Regions from separate parts of the Clostridium sp. Marseille-Q7071 genome, predicted to be linked through region 2. Evidence: riboswitches for the same ligand, from Rfam matches in the RefSeq annotation. Region 2 holds a riboswitch; the other holds the start of a gene.
What was found. A riboswitch is a leader RNA that binds a small molecule or an ion and turns the genes downstream of it on or off. The one in region 2 is predicted to bind cobalamin.
Positions count from the first base shown of each region.

Region 1: another riboswitch for cobalamin. It lies ahead of ACWPW7_RS05980 (ABC transporter substrate-binding protein); the one in region 2 lies ahead of ACWPW7_RS15515 (cobyric acid synthase).

Region 1 covers NZ_CBCOPR010000001.1:1,257,367-1,265,824, reverse strand. Annotated here, with positions in the region: gene ACWPW7_RS05995 (ABC transporter ATP-binding protein) at 1-1,274, opposite strand, end outside; gene ACWPW7_RS05990 (ABC transporter ATP-binding protein) at 1,276-3,021, opposite strand; gene ACWPW7_RS05985 (histidine phosphatase family protein) at 3,653-4,210, opposite strand; cobalamin riboswitch at 4,617-4,800, shown strand; gene ACWPW7_RS05980 (ABC transporter substrate-binding protein) at 5,078-6,085, shown strand; gene ACWPW7_RS05975 (FecCD family ABC transporter permease) at 6,103-7,149, shown strand; gene ACWPW7_RS05970 (ABC transporter ATP-binding protein) at 7,151-7,942, shown strand; gene ACWPW7_RS05965 (DUF4491 family protein) at 8,038-8,322, opposite strand.
Region 2 covers NZ_CBCOPR010000001.1:3,266,972-3,275,429, forward strand. Annotated here, with positions in the region: gene hemC (hydroxymethylbilane synthase) at 1-798, opposite strand, end outside; gene ACWPW7_RS15500 (NAD(P)-dependent oxidoreductase) at 767-1,411, opposite strand; gene ACWPW7_RS15505 (pyridoxal phosphate-dependent aminotransferase) at 1,436-2,545, opposite strand; gene cbiB (adenosylcobinamide-phosphate synthase CbiB) at 2,571-3,533, opposite strand; gene ACWPW7_RS15515 (cobyric acid synthase) at 3,549-5,051, opposite strand; cobalamin riboswitch at 5,169-5,345, opposite strand; gene ACWPW7_RS15520 (hypothetical protein) at 6,111-6,431, opposite strand; gene ACWPW7_RS15525 (haloacid dehalogenase-like hydrolase) at 6,725-8,047, shown strand.

The DNA.
Region 1 (8,458 bases), 2.0 Mb from region 2:
CTTAAAGAATAAAGGTTAACATCTTTAACATTTTTACCATCGATTAATACTTCTCCAAGATCACAATCATAAAATCTACTCACAAGACTAGTTATAGTTGTTTTTCCGGCTCCTGTAGGACCAACTAAAGCTATATTTTCTCCTTGCCTTATTTTAAAACTTACATCTTTAAGGACAGGAGTTCCTTCTTCATAACCAAAGGTTACATTTTTAAACTCTACATTTCCTTTAATTTTAGGCATAATTTCAGCACTTTCCAAATCTATAATATCGGGTTCAACATCCATTATGTCAAAAATTCTCTCTGCCGCTGCAAAATTTGTTATTAATGTATTGTAATAAGAAGCTAAGTTTATAATTGGTCTCCAAAACATATCAGAATAAGCTATAAAAGCAACAATTGTACCTACGCTAATTTCTCTACTTTGGAAAAATTTGGTTCCATACCAAAATATAATAAGTGTACTAATACCCCAAGATAATTCAACTATTGGCCAAAAAAAATCATTAAATACAATTGCTTTCATAAAACCATCTAACATTTCTTTTAATGAAAATTTAAATTTATCTGAACTAGTTTTTTCATAAGTGAAATCTTGAATAATCCTTACTCCCGAGAAAGCTTCATGAGTATATCCATTCATATTAGAACGCTTTTGTCTATAAGCTTGCCACTTTTTTCTAGATATAGTTTCTATAGAAAACATAGTAAAACATAATATTGGTAATACAATAATAGCTAATAGTGCAAGCTTTACATTCATGATAAACATAAGTGTAGCAACGCATACAACTGTTAAAAGTTGTGGTATTACTGTAGTTACTCCACTAGAAAAAAGTTCTGATAAAGAGTTAACATCTCCAATAACCCTTGCAAGAATCTTTCCAACTGGTCTTTCATCAAAGAACGCAAAAGATAATTTTTGAATATGAGTATATAATTCTTGCCTTATATTCAATAATATATTATTGGTTATCTTCGACATTTCTATAGTTGAAACTCTAGATGAAAGCATACCAATAAAGTTAATTGTTATAACTAATAAAGTTGTAATTATAAGACCCTTAGCATTTTTTGCCACTATAAATTTATCAATAGATATTTTTAGTAGATATGGAGTTAATAACCCGCTAATCATAATTATTATCATTAAGAAAATTATAAAAAATACTTTAACTCTAAAAGGCTTTAAATATTTTATTAACCTAGAAAATATTTCCTTATTTGATCTACTAGTTATCTTCTCATCTTGATTTATTGAGTTCTTAGCCATATTAACTCACCTCCTCTTTTATCTTCTCTGAGTTTATAAAGTCTTTAAATTGTGTTTTATAAATTTCATAGTATTTGCCACCTTTTTTAAGTAAACTCTCATGAGTTCCATACTCTACAATTTCACCTTCATCCATATATATAATTAAATCTGCATTTTTTACCGCTGAAATTCTATGAGCTATAATAAAGGTGGTAATTTTTTTTTCACTATGATAAAGGTTTTTTAGAAGATCATATTCTGTTTCCATATCTAGAGCTGAAGTAGAATCATCAAGAATTAATATTGAACAGTCTCTAATAAGAGATCTAGCAATACATAATCTTTGTTTTTGTCCTCCAGATAATCCAAGTCCTCTTTCCCCTATTAAAGTTTCAGTTCCTTCTTCTAACTCATCTACAAATTCTTTTGCACAAGCAAGTCCTAGTACCTTTTCTATTTCCTCTCTTGTAGCATTTTCTTTTCCATATTTAATATTATTTTCTATTGTATCTGAGAATAAGAAAGAATCCTGTGGCACAATAGATATGCTTTTTCTTAAAGAGTATAAATCAATATTCTTAACATCATGACCATCAACCTTAACTGCACCTTCCATAACATCATAATTTCTTAATAAAAGACTTATTAATGATGACTTCCCTGAGCCAGTAGATCCCATAATTGCAACTGTACTTCCAGCCTTAATATCTAAATTAATATTTTTAAGAACTGGTTTTTCTTTATACTTAAAAGTAACATTCTCAAAAGAAATATCTCCTTTAATTTCTTCAAGTACTGCACAGTTTTCTGAATTTTTTATTTCTGGATTTATAGAAAGTATGGCATCTATCTTCTTTTGAGAAGCCTTACTTTGAGATAACATACTTGTAAGCCAACCAAGCATTCTCATTGGCCAAATCAAAAGCCATAAATAGCCATTAAAAGCTACAAGTTCTCCTACAGTTAAATTGCCTCTAATAACTAATATTCCACCTACACCATTAACTAAAAGTACAGATAAATTTCCTAAAAATTCTTCTATAGGATAAAACTTTCCCCAAATTTTTGACCGCTCAACAGCAAGATCATAATTTTTATTGTTAAACTTAAGAAATTTTAATATTTCATGCTTTTCTCTTGCAAAGGCTTTTACCAGTTTAACCCCTGCAATATTTTCTTGAGCAGTAGTATTTAATACTGCTGTATGATCACTTATTTTTTCAAAAACTGAGTCTAATTGCTTTTCAAGCTTTACAGTTATAAAAGCTATAACTGGCATAGTAATTAGTGCAATTACTGTTAAAAGTACATTCATTCTTAGTAAGATAACTGTAGATAAAACAAAGTAAACAATATTTTCTATAAATAATCTCATTCCAAAACCCATAACTCCCCAAATATTGTCTACATCTTCACCAACTCTAGACATAAGTTCACCAGTATTCATATTATCAAAATATGAAAAAGATAAGCTTTGAATATGATCAAAAAGATTTTGTTTTAGATCTCCTGCAACTTTTCTTCCAAGATAATCAAACATAAATTCCTTTACATATCCAAATATAAATTTTGTAAATGCTATTACTGCAATACCTTTGAGCAACATTCCTAGTATTTCATAATTTCCCTTTACAATTACATCATCAATAAATAGTTTTGTAATATAAGGAGTTACTAAGTCAACACCAATTATAATAATCATAGCTAATGCTCCAATTAGTGTTATTAGTTTATAATTTTTTGTGTAGCTTAAAATTTTCTTCAACGTAAATCGCCCCCTCCAGCTACAAGTCACTTTTTAAAATAAACAACGTACAATTTTCAACACCTTCTAAACTGCTATAGAAAATTTTAAAATTTATATTTATTTTTTTAGTTCTAAACACAAGTTTAAAATTGCACATTGTTACAAATGTTTTTTGAACAATCTACCTAGAATGATTATCCAATTTTTACTTAATATAGAATCCCCAGAGATGAAAAAAAGCCGTATTTTCCCATTGATAAACAGGAAAATACAGCTATTAATGCATAAAAAAGTCCTAGGAATACCCTAGGACTAAAATTTACACAAAAAGGCTATGATAAACCTATATCATGAGGTAGGGTATTAGTTAATACAATATTAAATTTGGATCCTATACTTATTAATCTGTTTAACATCTTACTACCTCCTTTTATAAATTAATCATATTTAGGTTTTACACCCATGTACTAAGTATAGCTATATCTAGATATTTATGTCAATATATTATTTTATTTATACATTTTAACTTTTTATTAACATATTAATAAAAAATTCATATTATTTTTAAATTTCATTAAATAATCATAATTTTAATAATTTTATTATAAACTTCTATTAAATATTTGTAGTAAATAACTTATTTATACCTTTATTTACTAACTGCTTCTATAGCTAAGAGCTTTTTATTCTCGAAAATTAACTTATAAGCATCAGGCATCTTAAGTTCCTTCCAAAAATCAAAATCATACTTTTTGCAATAATAATTCATAATAAGCACCATAATATTACCATGAGTTCCAATAGCTATATTTTTTCCACTATAATTATCTAATATATTATTTAAGGAATTAACGCCCCTTGCTTGTGCTTCTATATTACTTTCTCCACCTTCAAAATAAAAGCTTGGATTTGTCCACAATTTTGTTATAGCTTCCTCGAAATTATCCACAGGATATTCACATAATTTTCTTTCTTTAAAGCCTTCCTCTATAATTATACTTTTATTTATTAAATTTGCTACAACTTCTACAGTTTCTATTGCTCTTTTATAAGGACTAGAAATTACTAAATCTATATTTTCTTTTGCAAGTATTTCCGTAATTTTATTTCTGTCTATAATTCCTTTATTAGATAAGGATCTATTTAGCTCATCAGCGTTGTAATTAGAATGAGCATGTCTAACTAAATAAATATTTGTTATCATCATTATTTTGCCACTAAAAATATATTTCTATGAACACTTTTCTTTTTGTATACAATTTTATTTAGTGGCTTCTCCTTTCTTATTTTTATATTTCCTTAAATCAATTTTTCTTATAATTATAGATTTTTACTCTTCAACACTATTAGTTATAATTAAATTTTTGCCAGAATCTTTCATGCCAATTATATCAAAATATTTACAATTTTTCTTTATACTGTTATAATACTATTACTCTCTTAATACTATATATAATTTATATCTATTGCTTATTATATCTATTGCTTATAGTAAATAAATTATATAAAGAAACAAATGCATTTTGCAATAATTTAAATTTTCTGAAATATACTTTTTGTAAAATTTTGTGTTATAATCCTGATGAAGTAATTGTAAATCTTTATTTAAAATTAAATATATTAACTATTTTGGTGAAATATAGGTATTTCTTAAAAGGGAAAAGGGTGAAAATCCCTTACGGTCCAGCCACTGTATTGAAGAGTAAATTTTTGTTATGCCACTGCATTTTTTTTGTGGGAAGGTAAAAACTTATGATGAATCTAAGTCAGGAGACCTGCCAATATAGGTTTTAAAATCACTTACTAGGATAAGGTATTTTAAGGTTGCTAATTTAACTATATGGTATTGTCTTATTTTATTTATAGTTTAAATATTAGAAATAGATTTATTATTTTAGCATTACATCTTTTAGTATCTTAATTCTTAAGATACTTTTTTTATTTTAAAAATTAATAAAAAACTTAATTTTAATAGCTTTCTATTGCTATTTTTTTAAAGTTAATAAATAAAATATTTTATTTAAATATATAAATAACACATTACAATTCTAAAAAATAATGGGGGAATTTTAAGATGAAAAAACAAAAAATTTATTCATTGATTTTAGCGGTTTCTTTAACTGCAACTATGTTAGGAGGATGTGGTAATGCAAATGAAAATAATGCTTCAAATTCTGTAGAATCAACCTCTGATACTAAAGCTTATGCTCAAGTTACAATTAATAATGACTTACCTTTTGGAAAGGCAGATGAAGTTTTCTCTGAAGCTCCTAAGAAAGCTGCAAGTTTAAGTGGTTTTACAACAGAGATGCTTCTTGCTTTAGGTTTAGAAAACTCCATAGCTGGATATTCCTTTCAAGACAATGAGATATTGCCGGAATATAAAGACGCCCATGCTAAATTAAATGAGTTAGCTGACTTAATGCCTTCAAAAGAAACTTTACTTGGCGTAGAACCAGATTTTATAACTGGATGGATGTCTACCTTTACAGAAAACAACTTTAATGCTGAGTTCTGCAAAGAAAATGAAATAAAAATTTATGTTCCAAAATGTGAAAGTCCTAATGCAACGATGGAAACTGTTTATGAAGATTTTACTAATCTAGGAAATATATTTAATGTAAAAGAAAATGCAAGTAATGTTATATCAAAAATGAAAAAAGAAATTGAAGATATTTCATCTGCTGTTCCTAAAGACAAAGAACCAGTTAGAGCTTTTATTTATGACTCTGGAGAAGATTCACCATTTACATCTTGTAATGGTTTACCAACAGATTTAATTAGGCTTGCTGGTGGTGTGAATATATTTAAAGATGGTGAAAAACCATGGGCTAATGTAACTTGGGAAGAAGTTGTAAATAGAAATCCTGAATACATAATTGTTATGCAATACAATGCTGCTGATAACGTAGAAGAAAAAATAAACTTTTTAAAAAATAATGCAGCTCTAAAAGATGTAGATGCAATAAAAAATAATAATATTTTTGTTTTAGGACTTTCAGATGTTGTTGCAGGTGTAAGAAACTCTAATGCAATAAAAACTATGGCTGAAAAATTCCATCCAGAAGCTTTTAAGAATTGACATGGAGAGTTATTGACATGAAAAAAAATAAACTTACCTTTCCCTTTATATACATATCCTTAATTCTATTTTTAATAGTTTCTATAATAATTGCTGTTAATGTAGGATCTATAAATATAAGTGGTACTGAATTATGTAAAATAATAATTAATAATATATCAAACAAAGAATTTTTTCCAAAAACTTGGTCTAACTCTGTAGAAAATATAGTGTGGCAATTAAGACTTCCGAGAGTACTTCTTGCCGCGATTGTTGGTGCTGGTCTATCTTTATCTGGTGTATTAATGCAAGCATTAACAAAGAATGTTCTAGCTGACCCTTATATACTTGGAATATCTTCCGGTGCTTCAACCGGGGCTGTACTAACTATTTTACTAGGTAGTACACTATCATTCCCTATCTTATCTGTACATTTAGGTGCTTTTATTGGAGCATTACTTTCTTCAATAATTGTCTTTATTATTTCAAGTAGTCAGGGAAATTTTTCTTCTTCTGGATTGGTCTTAACAGGAGTAGCAGTAGCATCTGTATTCTCAGCTATAACAAACTTTGTTATGTTTAAAGCCAAAGATGTTAGAAAGCTTTACTCTGTAATGTTTTGGATGACTGGCTCACTTGCTGGTGCTAAATGGAATGACTTACTTTTAGCTTTTTTAGTTTTAGTAGTTTCCTCCATAATAGCTTTAATAATTCATAAAACATTGGATGCAATTTTACTTGGTGAAGATGCAGCTATAACTTTAGGTGTTAACATTAAACTTTTGAAAAAAATAATAATAGCTACAAGTACACTATTAACTGGAATTATGGTATCTCTAAGTGGGATAATAGGCTTTGTTGGTCTTGTAATTCCTCATATTTCAAGGACTATTGCTGGTTCTGTGCATAAAAAGCTTATTCCATTAACTATTCTTTTAGGGTCTTTATTCTTAATATGGTCTGATATACTTGCAAGAATAATTGGTTCTCCTGAAGAACTTCCTATAGGTGTTGTTACGGCTTTCATTGGCGCACCATTCTTCTTACTTCTATTAAAAAAGAGTAAATATTCTTTTGGAGGTTAACATGGTCAAATTAAGCGTAAAAGATTTACAATATAAGCATATATTAGAAAATATAAATCTAGAAATAAATAAAGGTGATTTTGTTGGAATTATAGGACCAAATGGTAGTGGCAAATCAACTTTACTTAAAAATATATATAGAGTTTGTACACCAGATAAAGGTGAGGTTTTCTTAAACAATATAAACTTAAAAAAATTATCTAATAAAGAAATTGCTAAGAATATGTCAGTAGTAGCTCAAGAAAATAGACCTGAATTTGACTTTAAAGTTATAGATATGGTGTTAATAGGTCGTTTTGCACATAAAAGTTTATTTGAAAATAACAATTCTAATGACATAGAACTCGCTGAAAATTGTTTAGAAAAAGTTGGAATGTTAGATTTTAAAGATAGAAATTTTTTAAATTTATCTGGTGGAGAAAAACAGAGAGTTTTAATTGCAAGAGCATTAGCTCAAGAAAGTGATTTTATGATTCTTGATGAACCAACTAACCACCTTGATATTGGATATCAACTACAAATAATGGACATAATAAAATCTCAAAATTTAACAGTATTTTCAGCAATTCACGATTTAAATATTGCTTGCTATTATTGCGATAAAATAATTATAATGAAAAATGGAACAATACTAGATTTTGGAAAGCCAGAAGATGTTTTAAATGAGAATATTGTATATGAGCTTTTCGGACTTAATTGTCAAATTGAGAGAAATAAATTAACAAATAAATTAAACATAATATATATTCCAAACTCCTTTAATAATGACTTAAGAAGTGCTACAGTAATTTAATACAATTATTTTTTATTTATATATTATCTTAGGTATTTGAAAAATAACTAGCCATTACGCTAGTTATTTTTTAACTATATATTATTATATAAAAATTATTTACGTTTAGGATTTTTAGGAAACCATCCTTTTTTTACCCGTTGTTCTTGTTCTATTAGCTCATGTATGCTCCAAAGACAAGAAAAACCTGTAACTCCTAGTAAAGCTGATAACAATTGACCTTTAATATTTAAGGATACAATTATAAATATAATACCTAATAATAAAAACATTGGCCATATTTTCTTGCTAAAATAGTATTCCCCTTTAATTACTATAGGATGAAAAATACCTATAATTAAAAATGAAAATATTCCTATTATAATTCCTTGAAAGTTCAAAATATCCCCCCTCTAATTTACTTTGCTTTCCAAATTAAAACTAAATTTGTTTTATTCTAACCAATTTAAGAAAAGTTTGAAAGTAATTTAATAAATTGTTAATTGATTATATTATAGCAGGTCATATCTATTATAT
Region 2 (8,458 bases):
TCTTACAAGGTTTCCATTAACTTCGTAAATACCAATCATATTGATTGTATTATCCTTTAACACCGCATAAGCTCCTATAGCAGCGTGGCAATCCCCTTTTAAAGCTGCCATAAAACTTCTTTCCGCTTCAACACAAACTCTAACCTCATAATCATCAAGAGCTGTAAAAACTTCTTTATCTTTACAACTTTCATGTATTTCAATTCCTAGTGCGCCTTGACCTATAGCAGGAATCATTTCATGAGGCTCAAAATAATCAGTTATTATCTCATCCATACCTAATCTTTTAAGTCCTGCTGCTGCTAGAATTATTCCATCTAAATTTTCTTTTTTTATTTTGTCAATTCTAGTTTGAACATTACCTCTTATAGGTACTATTTCTATATCTGGTCTTAAAATTTTTAATTGACTAGCTCTTCTATTACTACTAGTACCTACCTTAGCACCTTTTTTTAAATCTTTAAATTTTACTCCATTTATAGATACGAAGGCATCTCTTACATCTTCTCTAATAGGCATTGCTGCAACTATAAAACCTTCTGGCAATTCATAAGGCATATCCTTCATACTATGAACACCAGCTTCTGCGTGTCCATCTAATATAAGCTGCTCTAATTCCTTAATAAAAAGTCCTTTACCGCCTATTTTATCAAGTGTAACATCTAACCTTCTATCTCCTAAAGTATCTGTTAATACCTTTTCACATTTAATGTTATGAGCTTTATTTATAAGCTCCATTACAAACTCTGTCTGTACCTGTGCTAACTTACTCTTTCTCGTTGCTATCCTCAATTCTATTGCCTCCATAAAATAAATTTATAATTTTTTCACCGTATCCCTTATTAAAAATATATAGAAAATCCTCTGTAGATATGAAATTTAAAATTTCACTCTTTCTAACATGATTCTTTAGAGAATTTCTTAAATTTACTGAAAAATCTATATAACTATCGTATTTTTTTAGATGAGTTTCTAGATTATCCCTAATAAATAGTGAAGTTTTGGGACTAAATTTTTTTGTATGAATTGCAAAAACTGTACTTTTACTTTCTCCTACGGTAGGAGTTATACACATGCTTTCCTCTACATTAGAAGAATTTATATAAAATTTACAAAGTTCATCACAATCCATTTTAATATTACGATTTAAGAATTCATCATCAGTTGCAATGACCACTAGATGATATTTTACTAACACTTCCTTATTATAAGTAGTTTTTTCAATACTTAACTTTTCAAAATTCTGTAAAGATAGCACTTCTTTACATATATCTAATGCAATAACCTTAACCTCTGCTCCTTTAGTTAAAAAGGATTTACACTTTATATATCCTGCTTTTCCTCCACCAACTATAAGAACCTTAAGCTTATCACTTTTAATAGATAAAAAGCACTGCTCCAAATTTTTCATTTATCCACCTTCTCTAGCTAAGGGTTAAATATCCTTAATTTTTAATGGATCTATATTTTTTAAGTGCTCTATCAGCTTTTCATTAGAGCTTCTATCCTTTATTGCAAATCTAACAAACTTATCATCTAGTCCTCTGTAATTATTGCACTTTCTTATTATAATACATTTTTCTTCTAAGTAACTGTAAAGTTTATCACAGTTTATTCCCTTTAATTTGCAAAGAACATAATTTCCATAACTATTATGACACCTTTCAATTATGGAAATTTTATTTAGTTCATCTATCATATATTTTCTTTCTGTTTCAATCCACTTAAGAGAATCTCGTATATATGCTTCATCACTTAATGCATATTTAGCACTTAATTCAGCAAAGCAATTAATATTCCATGGATTTTGCATTGAAACTATATAATTAATTAATTCTTCATTTTTTGTTATTCCAAAACCTAATCTTACGCCAGGCAATCCATAAAATTTTGTTATCGCCTTAATGATAAATAAACATTTATATTTTTCTACTAAATTCAAAAGGCTATAGTTAAAGCTTCCTGTAAACTCGATAAAAGCTTCGTCTATTAGAACTATCTTATTATTTTCTTCACAAAAATCTAAAATACTTGTAAACTTTTCTTTATCTATAATTGAACCATTAGGATTATTAGGATTTCCAATTATAAGACCTTCACTATTATTTAATTTACTTAATATATCCTCATAGTCATAAGTAAAATCATCTTTTAAATATGAATAACTTACTTCTAAATTATATCTATGACTATTATCTTCATATTCTACAAAGGAAGGTACTACTATAGTTATAGACTTTAAATATCTAACAGCTAGATCTATTATTTCGGAAGCTCCGTTCCCTAATAAAATATTTTCATGAGTTAAATTAAACTCATTAGTTTCTCCTCCAAAATAATAACTACATTTATTTAAATAATTAATTATGTTATCCTTTAATGTTCTATATTTTATATCAGGATAAACTTGAAGCATTTCTATTCCTTCATTAATATTTTCAATAAATCCTTTAGGTACACCGAGAGGATTTATATTAGAACTAAAATCCAATAGTTTTCTTCCTTTTAATAATCCTTCACTATATATATCTCCACCATGCTTCAATTTCTTCACGTCCTAACTAGTTTTTTTAAATTACCACCAAAATTAATGATACAAGTACTAACAATATCTCACTTGAATACATAAGCTTTATACTTTGCTTTATATCTCTAGCTTCTAAGTTTTTAATTCTATCTCCAAGAGTTGGCTTATATACTATCTCTCCAAAATAAACATTTGTTCCACCAAGTTGAATTTTCATTGCACCTGCTGCTGCCGCCTCAGGATAAGCACAGTTTGGACTCTTATGATTTTTCCTATCTCTAATCATTATTCTAAAGCTATCTTCTATATTTCCACCTACAACAAAAGAAGTTAAGCACATTAAAATTCCTGTAAGTCTTGCAGGTATTAAATTGAACAAATCATCTACTTTAGCTGGGAAAAAACCAATATATTTGAACTTTTCATTCAAATATCCTAGCATTGAATCCATAGTATTAACGCCTTTATACATCATAGCTAGTGGAGCTCCTCCTAATATAGCGTAAAACATAGGAGCAATTATACCATCAGAAGCATTTTCTGCTACAGTTTCTATATCTGCTCTTATAATTTCATCTTCTTCAAGGCTAGCTGTATCTCTACCTACTATATAAGAAAGCTTTACCCTTGCATCCTTTATATCTCTTTTTTCTAAAGATTTATAAACTTCAATAGCCGCACCATGTAAACTTTTTGCTGCTAATGTAGTCCAAATTATAAAGATATTTAAACCATGAAATAAATATTCATTAATCAATGATAATTTTAATAAGGCATAAGGAATAGTATAAGTTACAAAACATACTATTAAAACAATTAATCCTCCACAGATTCTTAAGCCTTCATCACTTTTTTCACCTTTTCTAAAATAGTTTTCTAACTTAGCTATAAGCTTCCCAATATAGATAATTGGATGAGGAAGCCAAGCAGGATCCCCCAAAACGAAGTCTATAATCATAGCTATTAATACGTAAATAATGTTAGCTTTCAAATTAAAATTAAACATTATTTTATCTCCTAACTATCTTTTAATTCCCATGATTTTATATATTTCATCCATATCTAAAGTTTTTCTTACTAAATCTGCAAGTTTATCAAGTTCTTCTTCTCTTAAACTTTCATATGGTTTTGATTCTTTTAATTCTATACCCTTTTTACTTCTAAGCTTGTTAACTATAACTTCTCTAAAATCTGTTTTATCAAAAATTCCGTGGATATAAGATCCCATTATATTGCCATATTCATTAATAGCTCCATCATTATAATTTACTTCTTTTGTATTTTGAGTCTTTATATTAAATAGTGGATTGGCATTTTTACCGTATTTGCAAATCCCCATATGAATTTCATAACCGTATACAGATAATTTATCTCTATCAGTGGCGAAGACTTTATTATCAATTAAATCAGCTTCTACTCTAGTAGTTACCTTTTTCTGTTCAAAGACTGTCTCTATGTCTAAAAGTCCTAATCCTTCTATTTCTAATAGTTCTGTTTCTACACCATATGGATCTGTGATTTTCTTGCCTAACATTTGATATCCACCACAAATTCCTATTATTTCTCCATTTTTGCTATATTCTTTAATCTTATCAAAAAGTCCAGAAGTTTTAAGTGCATTTAAATCTTCAATGGTATTTTTACTTCCTGGTATAATTAATAAATCAGGATTTTTAAATTCTTCTACAGAAGTTATAAATCTTACTGAAACATCTTCTTCATTTTTAAGTGCATCTACATCAGTAAAATTTGAGATTCTAGGAAGTTTAATAACAGCTATATCAATTTTATTTGTTATCTTTTTATTTAATTCTACAGCTCCATCCTCATCTTCTAGAGCTAATGTACAATGTGGTACAACTCCTATACACTGTTTTTTAGATATATCCTCAAGCATGTCAATACCTGGCTTTAATATATCTACATCACCTCTAAATTTATTGATGATAGTTCCCTTTACTCTTTCTCTTTCTTCTTCCGTAAGAAGCATTAGTGTTCCTACTAATGAAGCAAAAACTCCACCTTTATCAATATCTCCAACTAAGACTACAGGCGCATCTACAAGTTCTGCCATTCCCATATTTACTATATCTCTATCTCGTAAATTTATTTCTGCTGGACTACCTGCACCTTCCATAACTATAATGTCAAATTGATTTTCTAACTCTTCAAATTGAGTTTTTAGCATATCTTTAAACTCTAATTTCATATTATGATATTCCATTGCTGTGCTATTTCCGTAAACCTCTCCGTTTACAATTATTTGACACTTCTTATCACTAGTTGGCTTTAATAGTATAGGATTCATGTATACTTCTGGCTCTAATCCACAAGCATAAGCTTGCAATACTTGCGCACGTCCCATCTCTTTACCATCTAAAGTTATGTATGAATTTAATGACATATTTTGTGATTTATATGGACATACCTTATATCCATCTTGTTTAAAAATTCTACATAGTGCTGTAACTAATATACTCTTGCCTACGGAAGATGCTGTTCCTTGCACCATTATCTTTGCCATATTAAAACTCCCTTTCAAATAAAAAAATAATAGAGGCAAACTCTCTAAGTTCACCTCTATTTGTATAAATAATCTGCAGAATGTCCCCTCATACTAATAGAACTTTCCCTCCGAAAGCTTTTATCTAAGATTTAGGCAGGTCTCCTGGCTTTTGATTCATTCTCTCCTTAACCTTCCCCTTTAAAAGAGTGGTGTAATTTAAGGTTCGTCATCATTTACAGTAGCGGGGGCTGCTGTGGAGTTTAACCACATTCCCTTTTCACTTATAAAAGCACCTAAATTCTTATTATTTAATTTTTATTATTCCTTAATCTCAATTTAAATATGTTACAACTAAAATTATAGATTTAAATTAATTCCGTGTCAAGTTATGTAACTTTATGAACTATTACCAATTCCTTCATTTAAATCATAACATCATGATTAATATTTCTATTGGAACAACTTTACCTTAGTCACAAGGTCATTCCAGCCTCAATAACCACTATTATATTACTAATTTTAGTAGATTTTTATTAGCATTTATTTCTCTATGGTGGTATACCTTCAATTTATACAATTCCATTCTCTAAGCGCTAATTTTTTTTACTTCTGAATTTTTATGCCCACACTATGAACATAAGAAACGTTTGGAGTCAATCTCATTAATTTAGCTATAGTTAAATTGAAAACATCAACGAAAATTTGTGGATTTCTTTCACTATCATTTCTAAATATAGTAGCATGAGAAACTACTGAAACAATTTCTTGTAACTTTTCATCATTTTTATTACAGCTTCCATATCTCTTAATGGATCTAAAGTCTTTATTTCATAGAATATAAATTAATTTAAGATGCTCCTTAGTGAAAATATATCATTTTTAAGATATGATCAGACTAAAAATAAGAAATTAAAGATTTCATATGAAAAATTTCTAAGTTGAAGCAAAAAATTAATCACCAAAGTATAACAGCTAATATAATATTGAAATAAATTTGGTGAATAATTCAGGTTTAATTATAAACGTATTCACAGTGCTCCCAATTATATGACACCTAATGACCAAATAAAAATTTTATTAAAAAGTGCTGACAATCCATATCCCATTCTCACTAATTATTTGCTTTTTTCTAATGCTCCCCCTGCATAAGCTTGCGGATCTTTGTAGAGCATCTTTATTGTTTAGGACTTCTTCTACTTCTCTTGAGACTATGATTCCTACTATATTAGTTACAATAATAATTCTTGCTGCCTTTGATTTTGTAAATTTTAGAACTGCTAAGGTATCTGCAGCTTCTTCTGCCTGATTTATAACAATTAAAAGACAATGCTCCTCTATCATTGTGATTTTAATCTCATCTAATTTAATCTGCTCATTTATATTAACTCTTGATTTCATAGCATCTCTTATAACTCTTGGCTGCTCTTATCTTGTTCATGAGAAGATACAACTCCTAATGCATAGCTCGTTTTCATATTTTTTAGAAAGTCTTTAAATTAAATTTAAAATTAATTCCAAGAATAGGGAAACCCAACTTTATATTGACATTTTTTGATGCTCGTTATATAAATTAATTGTAAAGTTTATGTTAAGTATGGTTAATAAGTTTTAACAATAAGTTTTATTTGGCATATTTAACTATTTCTATTAAAAATGAAATCACAAATGACACAAATAAGGAGAGATAACTTATGAATAATTTTAAAAGAAAAACTCTTGGCTTATCATTAGCATGCATTATGTCTTTTTCTTTAGTTGCATGTGGAAATTCTGCTAAAACAGAAGGAACTAAAAATGACACTAAAGTAGAACAAACTGATAACAAAAAGGAAGTTAAACTTGAAAAGGGTAACTGGGCTCCTGAAAATTATGCTGCTTTAACAGACCTTATAGAGAAATACGGCAAAAACAGTAAGGATTATGATGAAAAGAAAAAGCCTTACGCTGTATTTGACTGGGATAACACATCAATAATCAATGATGTTGAAGAAGCGTTACTTGCATATCAGTTAGAAAATCTTGAATTTAAAATGACTCCTGAAGAATTTAGCAACACTATTAGAATAAACATTCCAAAGGACAACTTTGTAGAAGCCTGCAATAACGATGAAGGAAAACCTGTTAACATCGAATTAGTTGGTGCTGATATTGATTCTGACTACAAATTCTTATATGAAAACTATAAAGGTTTCAAAGGAACTAAATCTTTAGATGAGATTAAAGCTACTCCTGAATACAAAGATTTTATAGCTAAAACTAGATACCTTTATAATTCAATCGGTGAATCTTTTAGTTCTGATGTAAGCTATCCATGGGTAACTTACCTATTTGCAGGGATGACTGAAAAGGAAGTTTCTGAGTTAACTGAAAAATCAAATGATTATTGGTTAAACCATGAACTTGGTGAAGAAACTTGGACTAGTCCAAAGGAATTAGCAGGTAAAGCTGGCGTTGTTTCAGTTAAATTCCACTCTGGTTTAAGAACAATAAAAGAACAACAAAACCTTTACAAAACTTTAATGGATAATGGAATAGATGTTTATATCTGCTCAGCATCATTCATAGATGTTGTTAGAACATTTGCTACTAACCCTAAGTTCGGATATGAACTTCCAAAAGAAAATGTATTTGCTATGGAACTTGAAAGAGATGATAAAGGTGTAATTAAGGCTGAATTTAGAAAAGGCTACGATCAAACTCAAAGCAAAGGTAAAACTAAAACTATAGAAAAGTTTTTAGTTGAAAACCATGGTGGCCAAGGTCCATTAATCGTTGGTGGAGATAGCGCTGGTGACGTTGCTATGTTATCTGATTTTAAAGATACTAAATTTAGCTTAATCATTAACAGATGCAAAGGTGATGAACTTGGTAAGCTTTCAAAAGAAGCTGCTGATACTATAGGTAAATCAGATGCTAGATATTACTTACAAGGAAGAGATGAAAACACTGGCGAATTTAGACCAAGCCAAAAATCTGTATTCCTAGGAAGTAAAGAAGAAAAGTTACTTAAATAATACAAGCAATTGTAATTGATTGCATTGTTAAAAGTATATCAGTGAAATAGTAAAATTGCTAAAATATAAACTTTATTAGAATATAAAATATATCAAAATAAAAGGAGTTGTCGCATTAACGATTAAAAACCGCTAATGCTCAACTCTTATTTTTTTATACCCATATTTTAAAAATGGAGCATTTGCATACTCACTTTCAATTAGAGTTTTTAAATTTAATTAAATATCGTAATAATATGTGGCGAACACTGTTCGCCGCTACAGGACAATTCAAAATTTCTCAGTGATAACTGAGAAATATCCATAATTGTAAATTGTGCATTGTGCATTAAAAAAGAGAGTTCAATGAGCTCTTTTTTACGTTATGAGCATAGCCAAAAGAATGCTTTCGTCAAAGATATTCTGCTTTCC